2 regions of the Mesorhizobium sp. M4A.F.Ca.ET.020.02.1.1 genome follow, and region 1 is predicted to be linked to the other one. Evidence: predicted binding sites of a transcription regulator. Region 1 holds the regulator's gene; the other holds the start of a gene.
The links. Region 1 encodes LexA, which represses DNA repair genes until DNA is damaged. Its sites were predicted from a motif close to TGTTCNNNNTGTGTTCNG; they were not measured.
Positions count from the first base shown of each region.

Region 2: recA (recombinase RecA) is a predicted target of LexA. The motif match lies at 9,174-9,191, and genes of this name have one in related genera.

Region 1 covers NZ_RZOI01000164.1:6,686-9,563, forward strand. Annotated here, with positions in the region: gene EN742_RS13200 (molybdopterin molybdotransferase MoeA) at 1-940, shown strand, start outside; gene lexA (transcriptional repressor LexA) at 1,057-1,791, shown strand; partial or broken gene EN742_RS13210 (ComEC/Rec2 family competence protein) at 1,785-2,878, opposite strand, start outside.
Region 2 covers NZ_RZOI01000104.1:1,601-11,908, forward strand. Annotated here, with positions in the region: gene murI (glutamate racemase) at 1-312, opposite strand, end outside; gene EN742_RS09840 (RNA methyltransferase) at 305-1,219, opposite strand; gene EN742_RS09845 (NADP-dependent isocitrate dehydrogenase) at 1,426-2,637, shown strand; gene EN742_RS09850 (glutathione S-transferase family protein) at 2,722-3,348, shown strand; gene EN742_RS09855 (hypothetical protein) at 3,348-4,133, shown strand; gene EN742_RS09860 (PhzF family phenazine biosynthesis protein) at 4,200-4,994, opposite strand; gene alaS (alanine--tRNA ligase) at 5,045-7,711, opposite strand; gene recA (recombinase RecA) at 7,950-9,050, opposite strand; gene EN742_RS09880 (carbohydrate kinase family protein) at 9,333-10,277, shown strand.

The sequences.
Region 1 (2,878 bases):
GGTGTCGGCGCCTTGCGGCACCGGCGCGCCAGTGCCGCAAGGCGCCGACACCATCGTCATTCAGGAGAATGTCAGGGACCTGGGCGGCGGCACGGTAGAGGTAACCCAGCCGACGGCGCAAGGACGCAACATCCGGCGTGTCGGACTCGATTTCGCGCAAGGCGATGTGCTGCTCGAAAGGGGCCGCCTGCTTGATCCCGCGGCACTGTCGCTGGCGGCATCCGCCAACCATCCGTGTTTGAGCGTGGTGAAGCGGCCGCTGGTCGCCATCATCGCCACCGGCGACGAACTGCTGCCGCCCGGCAGCGAGCTTGGTCCCGACCAGATCATTTCGTCCAACGCCTATGGCGTCGCCGCCGCCGCTCAGTCGGTCGGCGCCCGCGCGCTCGATCTCGGCATCGCCGCCGACCGCAAGGAAGCGATCGCCGCGCTGGTCAGGCAGGCCGTCGAGCAGCAGGCCGATGTCATCGTCACGCTGGGCGGCGCCTCGGTCGGCGACCACGATCTGATCCACGACGTGCTGACCGGCGAAGGCATGACGCTCGATTTCTGGAAGATCGCCATGCGCCCGGGCAAGCCGCTGATGTTCGGCCGGATGGGGCGCACGCGCTGTATCGGCCTGCCGGGCAACCCTGTCGCCAGCCTGGTCTGCTCGAAATTGTTCCTGAAGCCCTTGCTGGCGCGACTCGGTGGCCGCGACTTCCGGCAGGACCTGCGCGAGGCACGCCTGGGCACGGCGATGCAGGCCAATGATCTCAGGCAGGATTACGTGCGCGCCGTGGTCCGCGAAGAAGCCGGCTCAATGGTTGCCACCCCCTTCGGCATCCAGGACTCCTCGATGCTGCGCATGCTCGCCGACGCCAACGGCCTTGTCGTGCGGGAGCCCTTCGCCCCGGCTGCAGCCGCAGGCGACGCTTGCCGCGTGCTGATGCTACGCTGAACAAAACGTCAACGCATTCATTAAACTTTAAACGGTTGCGGAACACAACTGGAACAGATAGTGTTTGTTCTGGGTTTGTTTTTCTGATTCTGGTTTCAGAACCCGTGGGGGCCGCCATGCTGACGCGCAAACAACATGAACTCCTGATGTTCATCCATGAACGGCTGAAGGAAAGCGGCATTCCGCCCTCGTTCGACGAGATGAAGGAGGCGCTCGATCTCGCCTCGAAGTCGGGCATCCACCGGCTGATCACGGCGCTGGAAGAGCGCGGCTTCATTCGCCGGCTGCCGAACCGGGCGCGTGCTCTGGAAGTGCTGCGCCTGCCTGACTCGATCGCGCCCGGTCTCAATGCGGCGAAGAAGTTTTCGCCGAGCGTCATCCAGGGAAGCCTGGGACAGGGCAATCTCGGTCGGCAAATCAAACCGGCGTCGCCGTCGCGTACCCCCAGCAATGACGACGACGCTGTGTCGGCGGTGTCGATCCCGGTAATGGGCCGCATCGCCGCCGGCGTGCCGATCGACGCCATCCAGCACCAGACGCATTCGATCTCGGTGCCCCCGGACATGATCTCGGGCGGCGAGCATTATGCGCTGGAGGTCAAGGGCGACTCGATGATCGAGGCCGGTATCTTCGACGGCGATACGGTCATCATCCGCAACGCCGACACGGCGAGCCCCGGCGAGATCGTTGTGGCGCTGGTCGACGAGGAAGAGGCGACGCTGAAGCGCTTCCGCCGCAAGGGCGCATCGATCGCGCTCGAAGCTGCCAACCCTGCCTATGAGACCCGCATCTTCGGCCCTGACCGGGTCAAGGTGCAAGGCAAGCTGGTCGGCCTGATCCGGCGCTACTGAGCCGACGGCGCCAGTTTGACCACCGGTTTTTCGGGTCTCTGGTAAGGCGGCAGTCCCCTCGCCTCGCGAGAGTATTTGCGCTGCTCGTGCCATGGCCGGTAGGGCTTTTCGACCGCGTAGCGGATTGTTGCTTGCGCGCTCGCCGATTGCGGATCGAAGAAGACAGCGGCACTGCCGGAGCGGGCGAGCTGACGTTTGGTGACGACGAGGGCCAGCGAATTCCAGCAGGGACTGTAGGCGGTGGCGTCGTCGATGACGATCAGGTCGGCGAAGGCGCAGGCCGGCCGCGCCGTCTTGCGGTTTTCCGCGAGCGCCACGATTGCGCCTGACGGATGTCGGGCAAGGCATAGCCCGTCCCTGCAGTAAAATGGCGAGCCCGGCGGCAGGTCGAGCGGATCGATGTCGAAGCGTGCATCCCCTGTCTCGAAGGTCTCCGGCTCGACGATGGTCTCGGCCACCAGCGCGCGTTTCCAATTGTCGGTGGTGAATTCGTTCGACCGCACCCGGTTGACGGCGAGCTCGCCGCCTCCGATCGGCATCGCCACCAGATGCGCATCCTCCGAGATCAGCACATCGGGCGTGCGGGTATTGGAAACCGTCAGCAGGCCCGCCAGAGCGAAGGGGATCGCCGCAAGTCTCAGCCAGGTCGTGGCCATGGTCGCGATGACCAGCGCTATCGTCACGAAAAGCACCGACTGGATGGAGATCAGCCCGACGGCATCGACCGGCGAGCGTTCGGAAATCCACCCGGAGATCGCGATCATCGCGGTCAGGCCCTTGCCCATCAGATACAGGAATGGCCAGTCGAGGCCGAACGGCATCGTCAGGGCGCTGGCGACCCCCAGGAACATGACCACCGAAACGATCGGCATGACGGCCAGGTTGGCGACCAGGCTGAGTGGCGAAACGCGCTGGAAGTGCCAGATGGCGAAGAGCGCCGTGGCGCTGCCGGCGATGATCGAGGTCATGGCAAGGCCACCCATCCCCATCACCAGTTTGCGCGACGTAAAGCGAAGGAACGATCGCTTCGGCGGCGGCGTGGTCGTCCTGTCGGCGCGATAGTCGGCCCAGCCGGCATAGGCGCCGA
Region 2 (10,308 bases), on a different contig from region 1:
CGCCGGCTTGACCGCCGGCACCGTGCCGATGAAGGGGTGACCGGGGAACCTGTTGCGCAGCGCTTCGATCACCAGCGTCGATGCGGTGTTGCAGGCGATAACCGAGATCGCCGGCGAAAACCGGTCGAGCAGCCTGGCGAAGAGATCGAGTATGTGCGTGCGCAGCGCCGGCTCCTCCCAGGCGCCGAAGGGAAAGGCCGCGTCGTCGGCGACATAGACGAAGCGCCGGTCGGGCATCAGCACGCGCGCCTCGCGCAGCACCGTGAGGCCGCCAACACCGGAATCGAACATCAGGATCGGCCGGTCAGTCATTGTCGGTGCCCTTGCCGCCCAGCGGCGCGTCATTGTCGTCGCCATTGGTGCTGTGCGCCTGGCCCGCTTCCGCCTTGCGGGCGCGCGCGGCAGCGGCGGGCAGCCGTCTCGGATCGTCGCCGGGGGAACCGTCGCCGCGCGGCATCGCCGGCGAAAATCTGTCCAGCGACGAGATGATGCCCCTTAGCACCTTCAGTTCCGGCTCGGCGAAACCGGCGCGCGTCAGCACGGCACGCAGATTGTCGACCATCTTCGGTTTCTTCCCTTCCGGGCGGAAATAGCCGCGCGCCTCCAGCGCGCCTTCAAGATAGGTGAACAGGCTCTGCAACTGTTCCTTGGTCGCCGGCACGAGTTCCGGTCCGGAGAAGTTGGTTTGGGTCTCGTCATCCAGCCCCGACTTCATCCATTCATAGGACATCAACAGCACCGCCTGGGCGATGTTGAGCGACGAAAAGCCAGGATCGACCGGAAAGGTGACGATCTCGTCGGCGAGCCCGACTTCCTCATTGTAGAGGCCGAAGCGTTCGCGGCCGAACAGAATGCCGGTGCGCTGCCCGGCACGCTGCCGCGTCCTCAGCGCCCTGCCCGCCTCGACCGGTCCGCGCACGGCCTTGAAGCCGTCGCGCTCGCGCGCCGTCGTGGCGAAGACGAAATTGAGATCGGCGATCGCCGAGGCGAGATCGTCGAAGACCCGCACCGCATCGATGACATGATCGGCGCGGCTTGCCGCGGCGCGCGCCTTCTCGCTCGGCCAGCCGTCGCGAGGATTGACCAGCCTGAGCTCGGCAAGACCGAAATTGGCCATGGCGCGCGCGACCATGCCGATGTTCTCGCCAAGCTGCGGCTCGACCAGGATGATCGCCGGACCTGCTGCGGGGGTATCGTTAGGATCTTCGTTGGCTGGCATGGGCGTCAATGAACTGCTGTTTGCGGCATTTCGGCGACCCCTGCCATATTCGGCCGTGAAAATGAAGCTTTGGCAAAGAACGGCATGAAGTCGCGGGCGGATCGGCGTTTGCGCGCTCAAAAGGCCTTTGATATACGCTGCGCATCCCCGGCCGAAAGCCATGCGGGCAAGGCCGTTCCGATCCCCAGCAACGAGGCATTCTTTCCATGGCGAAGATCAAGGTGGCGAACCCGGTCGTCGAACTCGACGGCGACGAGATGACCCGCATCATCTGGCAGTTCATCAAGGACAAGCTGATCCACCCCTATCTCGACCTCAAGCTCGACTATTACGATCTCGGCATCGAGCACCGCGACGCCACCAACGACCAGGTGACGATCGACTCGGCCAACGCCATCAAGAAATACGGCGTCGGCGTGAAATGCGCGACGATCACTCCCGACGAGCAGCGCGTCGAGGAATTCAAGCTGAAGAAGATGTGGAAGTCGCCGAACGGCACGATCCGCAACATCCTCGGCGGCACCATCTTCCGCGAACCGATCATCATGAAGAACGTGCCGCGCCTGGTGCCGGGCTGGACCAAGCCGATCATCGTCGGCCGCCACGCTTTCGGCGACCAGTACCGCGCCACCGACTTCCGCTATCCCGGCAAGGGCAAGCTGACGATCAAGTTCGTCGGCGAGGACGGCACCGTGATCGAGCACGACGTGTTCGACGCGCCGGCCGCCGGCGTCGCCATGGCCATGTACAATCTGGACGAATCGATCCGCGAGTTCGCCCGCGCCTCGCTGAACTACGGCCTGCTGCGCAACTATCCGGTCTATCTTTCGACCAAGAACACCATCCTCAAGGCCTATGACGGCCGCTTCAAGGACATCTTCCAGGAAGTCTACGAGCAGGAATTCGAGGCCGAGTTCAAGGCCAAGAAACTCTGGTACGAGCACCGGCTGATCGACGACATGGTGGCCTCCAGCCTGAAATGGTCGGGCGGCTATGTCTGGGCCTGCAAGAACTACGACGGCGACGTTCAGTCGGACACGGTGGCGCAAGGCTTCGGCTCGCTCGGCCTGATGACCTCGGTGCTGATGACGCCAGACGGCAAGACCGTGGAAGCGGAGGCCGCGCACGGCACCGTCACCCGCCACTACCGCCAGCACCAGAAGGGCGAGGAGACCTCGACCAACTCGATCGCCTCGATCTTCGCCTGGACGCGCGGTCTCGCGCACCGCGCCAAGCTCGACGACAATGCCGAACTGAAACGCTTCGCCGAGACCTTGGAAAAGGTCTGCATCCAGACGGTGGAGTCCGGCTTCATGACCAAGGACCTATCGCTGCTCATCGGCCCCGACCAGCCCTGGCTGTCGACCACCGGTTTCCTCGACAAGATCGACGAGAACCTACAGAAGGCCATGGGGTAAGAACCCAAATTTCGACATGCCGAAGGCTCCGAAAGGAGCCTTCGCTTTTTGGGCAGCAACACGAGCGGAAGCAAGGGGCTGACGATGAGCAAGCCAATCCTGTACGGCGCCGACTACAGCGTCTATGTCCGCATCGCGCGGCTGGCGCTGGAAGAGAAAGGCATCGGCTACGACCTCGTGCCCGTCGATGTCTTTGCCCCGGAAGGCGTTCCGGCCTGGTATCTTGAACATCATCCGTTCGGCCGCATCCCGGCTTTCGAGCGTGACGGCTTTCGCCTGTTCGAGGCGAGCGCGATCGCCCGCTATGCCGACGAGGCCTTCGACGGCCCGGCGCTGCAGCCAAAAGACGCGCGCAGCCGGGCAAGGATGAACCAGATCACCGGCCTGCTCGACGCCTATGGCTACCGCGCCATGGTCTGGGATGTCGCCGTCGAGCGGCTGGAGCAAAATCCGCCCGACGAGGCCCTGATCGCCAAGGGCCTGTCGCAAGCGGAAGCTGTGCTGCGGACACTGTCGGCGCTGAAGGCCGACGGGCCGTGGCTGCTGGGGTCGCAACTGACCCTTGCCGACCTGCACGCGGCACCGATCGTCGGCCATTTCGTCAAGGTCGCAGAAGGGCGTGAATTGCTTGCCCGATTTGCCGACATCAGCGACTGGTATGCGCGCTTCGCCGATCGCGCGAGCTTCGCCAGGACCGAACAGGCGGGCTGATGCGCGCCGTCCATGTCAGCTATGCGACGCCGAACCTGTCGCAGGCCGGCAAGCTGCTGCTGAAGAGCGCGCGCCGCTTAGGCCTCGACAGTCATCTCTATACGCCGGACCACCCGGTGCTGGTCGACCTGGCGCGAAAATACCCATCGATCATGGCCGCGCCGCGCGGCGCCGGCTACTGGCTGTGGAAGCCGTTCATCACCCTGGACATGATGAACCGCGTGCCGGACGGCACGCCGGTCCTCTACAGCGACGCCGCACTGACTTTCATTGCCGACCCGGCGCCTCTGATCGCGCTTTCCAGCCAGCACCCGGTATGCCTGTTCAAGATGGGCGGCCGGATGCTGCAGGGCGCCTGGACCAAGCGCGACTGCTTTGTCGAAATGGATGCCGACCGGGAGGAGTTCTGGTCGCTGCCGCAGCTATGGGCCGGCATGCAGCTCTACCGCGCCGGGCCGGAAGCGAGGGCTTTCCTCAAGCTGCTGGCGACGGCCATGGCGAGCGAGGTTCGCCTGACCGACATGCCGAACATCCACGGCCTTCCCAACCTGCCCGGCTTCGTCGAGCATCGGCATGATCAATCGGTGCTGACGATCCTTGCCAGGCAGCAGGGCGCCGCCATTTTTCGCAGCCCGTCGCAGGAGTGGCACGATCCATCGGCGCCGGCGAGCGAGCAGCCGTTCGGCCAAACGGTGTTTGTGCACCGCAGGCGAAACCTCCCCTATTTCAGGTGGCTTTACAGGCGCCTGCGTCAGAAATACACGGCCGGCCAAGGCTTCCTTTGATCATGCCCGATCTCTCGCGAGAGCCCGGCGGCATTCAAGCTTCCGCACCATAGTCTGAGGGCCCGTTCAGTCGGGCAGATAGATTTCCGCCTTCATGAAGGTCTTCGCGCGGCCTGTGATGCGCACACGGTCTCCGGCCAGCTCGCACAATAAGTGACCGCCGCGCTGCGAGCACTGGAAAGCCGACAGCTCCGTCTTGCCGAGCTTTTCGGACCAATAGGGTATCAGCGTCGCGTGGATGGAGCCGGTCACCGGATCTTCGGGAATGCCCGCGCCGGGCGCGAAGTAGCGGGACACGAAATCATGGGTCTCGCCGCGCGCGGTGACGACCACGCCGAGAGGGTGGAACGTCGCAATCCCGGACAGGTCCGGGACAAAGGAGCGCACGGCGGCTTCGTCGGCCAGCTCGACGAACAGGTTCTCGAAGTTGCGGAAGCTCGCAACCGGGCGCGCCGAAACGGTATCCTGAAGCGCGGACGCCAACTCGGCGTCGACGGGCTGCGGCGGAAAGCAGGGCAGATCGAGCTGGTAGGCGCCGTCGCGCCCGGAAACCCTCAGCTCGCCCACCCGCGTGGCGAAGGCCATGTCGCCGGCGATATCATGTTCCTGGGCTAGCACATGGGCGGTGGCCAGCGTGGCGTGGCCGCAGAAGTCGGCTTCATGGACCGGGGTGAACCAGCGCAGATCCCAGCCCTTGCCGTTCGGCCGCGCAAAGGCGGTCTCGGCAAGGTTGTTCTCGTTGGCGATGGCCTGCATGACATCTTCCGGCGGCCAGTCCTCCAGGATGAGGACGGCGGCCGGATTGCCGTGGAAGGCTCGGTCGGCGAAAGCGTCGACCTGGTACATGGTCAGTGTCGTCACTTCGCGCTCCCGGGATGGCTAGCGTGACTGCGCGGCGACCTCAAGCGAGGTCACGCCGCTTCCAGCGCCGCCTTCACCGCCGCGATCGCGTCCTCGGCCTTCGAGGCGTCGGGACCGCCGGCCTGGGCCATATCGGGCCGGCCGCCACCACCCTGCCCGCCAAGCGCGGCGGACGCCACGCGCACCAGGTCGACGGCGCTGAAGCGGGTGGTCAGGTCGTCGGTGACGCCGACGACGACACTTGCCTTGTTGTCCTCGCCGGCGCCGACGAAGACGACGACGCCGGAGCCGAGCGACTTCTTGCCGGCATCCGCCAGCGGCTTCAGGTCCTTCGGCGCCACACCGGAGACTGCCTTGCCGAGGAAGCCGACGCCGGCGATGGTTTCGTTCTCGGCCGGCACGCCGGCCGGCGAACGGTCACCCAGCGCCAGCCTCTTGCGCGCTTCGCTAAGCTCCTTCTCGAGCTTCTTGCGCTCTTCGAGCAGCGTCTCGACACGCGCGGTCACGTCGGCCGGCGAGATCTTCAGCGTCGAAGCGATCGCCTTCAGCCGCCTGTCCTGCTCGTCGAGATGCCTGCGCGCCGCCTCGCCGGTCAGCGCCTCGATGCGGCGCACGCCGGCGGCGACCGCGCTGTCCGACACGATGCGCACCAGGCCGATATCGCCGGTCGCCCGGACATGGGTGCCGCCGCAGAGCTCGACCGAATAGGGGCGGTTCGCCTTGGCGCCATGCAGGCCGGTGCCCATCGACACGACGCGCACCTCGTCGCCGTATTTTTCGCCGAACAGCGCCATGGCGCCCTCGGCAATGGCATCATCGACCGACATCAGGCGTGTCGACACCGGGCTGTTCTGCACGACGATCTCGTTCGCCATGCGCTCGACCTCCTCGAGTTCATCGGCCGAGATCGGCTTGTTGTGCGAGATGTCGAAGCGCAGGCGCTCGGGCGCGACCAGCGAGCCCTTCTGCGCGACATGGGTGCCCAGCACCTCGCGCAGCGCCTCGTGGATGAGGTGCGTCGCCGAATGGTTGGCGCGCAGCCTGGAGCGGCGCGCATGGTCGACCTTGAGCTCGACGGCAGCGCCGGTCTTGACCGTGCCGCTTGCCACCCGGCCGAGATGCACGAACAGGCCGTCGGCCTTCTTCTGCGTGTCGGTGATCGCTATCGAGAAGCCTTCGCCGGAAACAATGCCGGTGTCGCCCATCTGGCCGCCGGATTCGCCGTAGAACGGCGTCTGGTTGACGATCACGGCAACCGTGTCACCCTGCGCGGCGCTGTCGACGGCCTTGCCGTCCTTGACCAGCGCCAGGACCAGGCCCTCCGCCTGCTCGGTCTCATAGCCGAGGAAATCGGTGGCGCCGGTCTGCTCGCGCACCGAAAACCACACCGTCTCGGTGGCCGCGTCGCCGGAACCCGCCCAGCTCTTGCGCGCCTCGGCCCGTTGCCGCTCCATCGCATCGGTAAAGCCGGCCAGATCGACCGAGATGCTGCGCTGGCGCAGCGCATCCTGCGTCAGGTCGAGCGGGAAGCCGTAAGTGTCGTAGAGCTTGAAGGCCGTCTCGCCATCCAGCATGTCGCCGGCGCCGAGCTTTTCGGTTGCCTCCGAGAGCAGGCCGAGGCCGCGCGCCAGCGTCTTGCGGAAGCGGGTCTCTTCCAGCTTCAGCGTTTCGGTGATCAGCGCCTCGCCGCGCCCCAGCTCCGGATAGGCCTGAGCCATCTCGCGCACCAGCGCCGGCACCAATTTCCACATCAGCGGCTCGCTGGCGCCGAGCAGCTGCGCATGGCGCATGGCGCGGCGCATGATACGGCGCAGCACATAGCCGCGGCCCTCATTCGACGGCAGCACGCCGTCGGCCACCAGGAAGCAGGACGACCGCAGATGGTCGGCGATGACGCGGAACGATGCGACGGTGTCCGCATCCGGACCGCGCCCGAGCGCCGATGAGGCGGCATCGATCAGATGGCGGAACAGGTCGGTCTCGAAGACGCTTTCCACCCCTTGCAGGATGGACGCCATGCGCTCGAGGCCCATACCGGTGTCGATCGACGGGCGCGGCAGGTCGATGCGCTCTTCCTTGGTCACCTGTTCATACTGCATGAACACCAGGTTCCAGAATTCCAGGAACCGGTCGCCGTCCTCTTCCGGGCTGCCGGGAGGGCCGCCCCAGATGTGTTCGCCGCGGTCGATGAAGATCTCCGAGCACGGCCCGCAGGGTCCGGTGTCGCCCATTGCCCAGAAATTGTCGGAGGTCGGGATGCGGATGATGCGGTCGTCGGTGAAGCCGGCGATCTTCTTCCAGTAGCCGGCGGCCTCATCGTCGGTGTGGTAGACCGTGACCAGCAGCTTGTCTTTCTTTAGCCCGAACTCCCTGGTGATCAGGTTCCAGGCAAGCTCGATGGCGCGTTCCTTGAAATAGTCGCCGAAGGAGAAATTGCCGAGCATCTCGAAGAAGGTCAGGTGACGCGCGGTGTAGCCGACATTGTCGAGGTCGTTGTGCTTGCCGCCGGCGCGCACGCTCTTCTGGGCGGTGGTGGCGCGCGAATAGGGCCGCTTCTCCAGGCCGGTGAAGACGTTCTTGAACTGCACCATGCCGGCGTTGGTGAACATCAGCGTCGGATCGTTGCGCGGCACCAGCGGGCTCGACGCGACGACCTCGTGACCCTCCTTGCGGAAATAGTCGAGGAATGTCGACCGGATCTCGTTCACGCCACTCATGGATGCTTGCCTTTTCGAGAGAACCGCCGGGGGTGCCGGCGGCAAAATGGACATGGCCTTTTAGCGATCACGCCGCAGCCTGTCCAGAAACACGGAACTGGAGGAAAGTCCGGTTGTTGCCGGCTCTAGCCGGGCATCGCCCGAAACGAAAACCGCCGGCACAAGGCCGGCGGTTCGGGACGCAGTACTAAAGAACTCAATTACATAAGCAGATATTAATAAACCGAGATTGTGGCACCTACATGGCGCCGGCTTCGTCCTCGAAACCGTCGTCACCGCCGCCCTCGGAGCCGCCATTCTCGAGGAACTTCTCGGCGATCAGCCCGGCATTCTGCCTGAGCGCCATTTCGATCTCGCGCGCTGTGTCGGGATTGTCGCGCAGGAACAGTTTTGCGTTCTCGCGGCCCTGGCCGAGACGCTGCGAATTGTAGGAGAACCAGGCGCCGGATTTCTCGACCACGCCGGCCTTGACGCCGAGGTCGACCAGCTCGCCGGTCTTGGAGACGCCCTCGCCATACATGATGTCGAACTCGACCACCTTGAAGGGCGGCGCCAGCTTGTTCTTGACCACCTTGACGCGGGTCTGGTTGCCGACGACCTCGTCGCGGTCCTTGACCGAGCCGATGCGGCGGATGTCGAGGCGGACCGAGGCGTAGAACTTCAGCGCGTTGCCGCCGGTCGTCGTCTCGGGCGAGCCGAACATGACGCCGATCTTCATGCGGATCTGGTTGATGAAGATGACCATGGTGTTGGAGCGCGAGATCGAGGCGGTCAGCTTGCGCAGCGCCTGGCTCATAAGGCGGGCCTGCAGGCCGGGCAGCGCATCGCCCATCTCACCTTCGATTTCGGCGCGCGGCGTCAGCGCGGCGACCGAATCGACCACCAGCACGTCGATGGCGCCGGAGCGCACCAGCGTATCGCAGATCTCCAGCGCCTGCTCGCCGGTGTCGGGCTGCGAGATCAGCAGGTTTTCGAGGTCGACGCCGAGCTTGCGGGCATAAACCGGATCGAGGGCGTGCTCGGCATCGACGAAGGCGCAGATGCCGCCTTTCTTCTGGGCTTCCGCCACCGTGTGCAGCGCCAGCGTCGTCTTGCCCGAGCTTTCCGGCCCGTAGATCTCGATGATGCGGCCGCGCGGCAGGCCGCCGACGCCGAGCGCGATGTCGAGGCCGAGCGAGCCGGTCGGCACGGTTTCGATCTCGACCACCTGCTCATTGGCGCCGAGGCGCATGATCGAGCCCTTGCCGAAGGCGCGCTCGATTTGCGACAGCGCCGCGTCCAGAGCCTTTGATTTGTCCACTGCCTTATCCTCTACAAGCCGCAAAGTATTCTGAGCCATGATACATCACCCCTTGGTCGTCAATGAAGGCCGGACAATCCGTGATCCCTGCCATTTTGTACCTTTTTTGTTCTCGTTTGGCAAGAGGCATCAAGTTGCTGAAAAACAATCAATATCTTGATCTGTTCTATTTATGTCCCACAACACACGGCGGCGGCGTCGTCCAATCGGCCATGCAGGGTTCCGTTGTCCGGCCGGCCCGAATCGCGGCGCTGATTGCGGGGCGGCGCGGAGAAACCTAGTGTGCGCGGCCGGACAATCAACAAAGGTATCGACGCCACGATGGTGAAGTCCCCCAACATCCTTGCCGTGGGCGGCGCCCATATCGACCGGCGGGGCCAGGTGTCGGGCCCTTACGTGCCGGCTGCCTCGAATCCCGGCACCATGCGCGAGGATGTCGGCGGCGGCGTCTTCAACGCGTTGCGCAGTGTGGTCAGGCGCGGCGTCTCGGCCTCGCTGCTGTCGATGCGCGGCGGCGACGCCGCGGCCGAGACTGTGTCGACGGCGATCGCGAGCGCCGGCATCGTCGACCTGTCGGCGGTGTTCCTCGACCGCACGACGCCGAGCTACACGGCGCTGATCGACCGCGACGGCGAGCTGATCGTCGGCTTTGCCGACATGGCGCTCTACGACCTCGCCTTCCCCAAGCAGATCCGCCGCGCCAAGGTGCGCGAGGCGATCGCTTCCGCCGATGCCCTCCTATGCGACGCGAACCTGCCGTCCGCGGCGCTGGAACGGCTGGTGGCGCAAGCCGCCGGCAAGCCGATCTTCGCCATCGCCATCTCGCCGGCCAAGGTGGTGCGGCTGATGCAGGTGCTGGGCAGCCTGGCCGTGCTGTTCATGAACCGGCGCGAGGCCGGCGCCCTTGCCGGCCTGGGCGACGATGCGAATGGCCACGATCTGGTCGGCGGGCTGCGGCGCGCCGGGCTCAGGAGTGGCGTGGTGACGGCCGGCGGCGAGCCGGTGCTCGGCTTCGACGGCGAGGGCCTGTTCTCCATCGCCCCGCCCGCCCCGCGTAGGATCGCCGACGTCACCGGCGCCGGCGATGCGCTGACCGGCGCGACGGTCGCCGCTCTGCTCAATGGCCTGCCGCTGCGCGCGGCACTGCGCGAAGGCATTGCCGCCTCCATCCTGGCCATCGAAAGCACCGAGGCGGTACCCGCCTTCAGCGCCGCCAACTTCGCGCAAATGCTGGCCCTTGTGCCGGGGGCGCTGGAAGTGGCATGAGGGCGGCCGGAGCGCCGCGCGCTCCGTATTG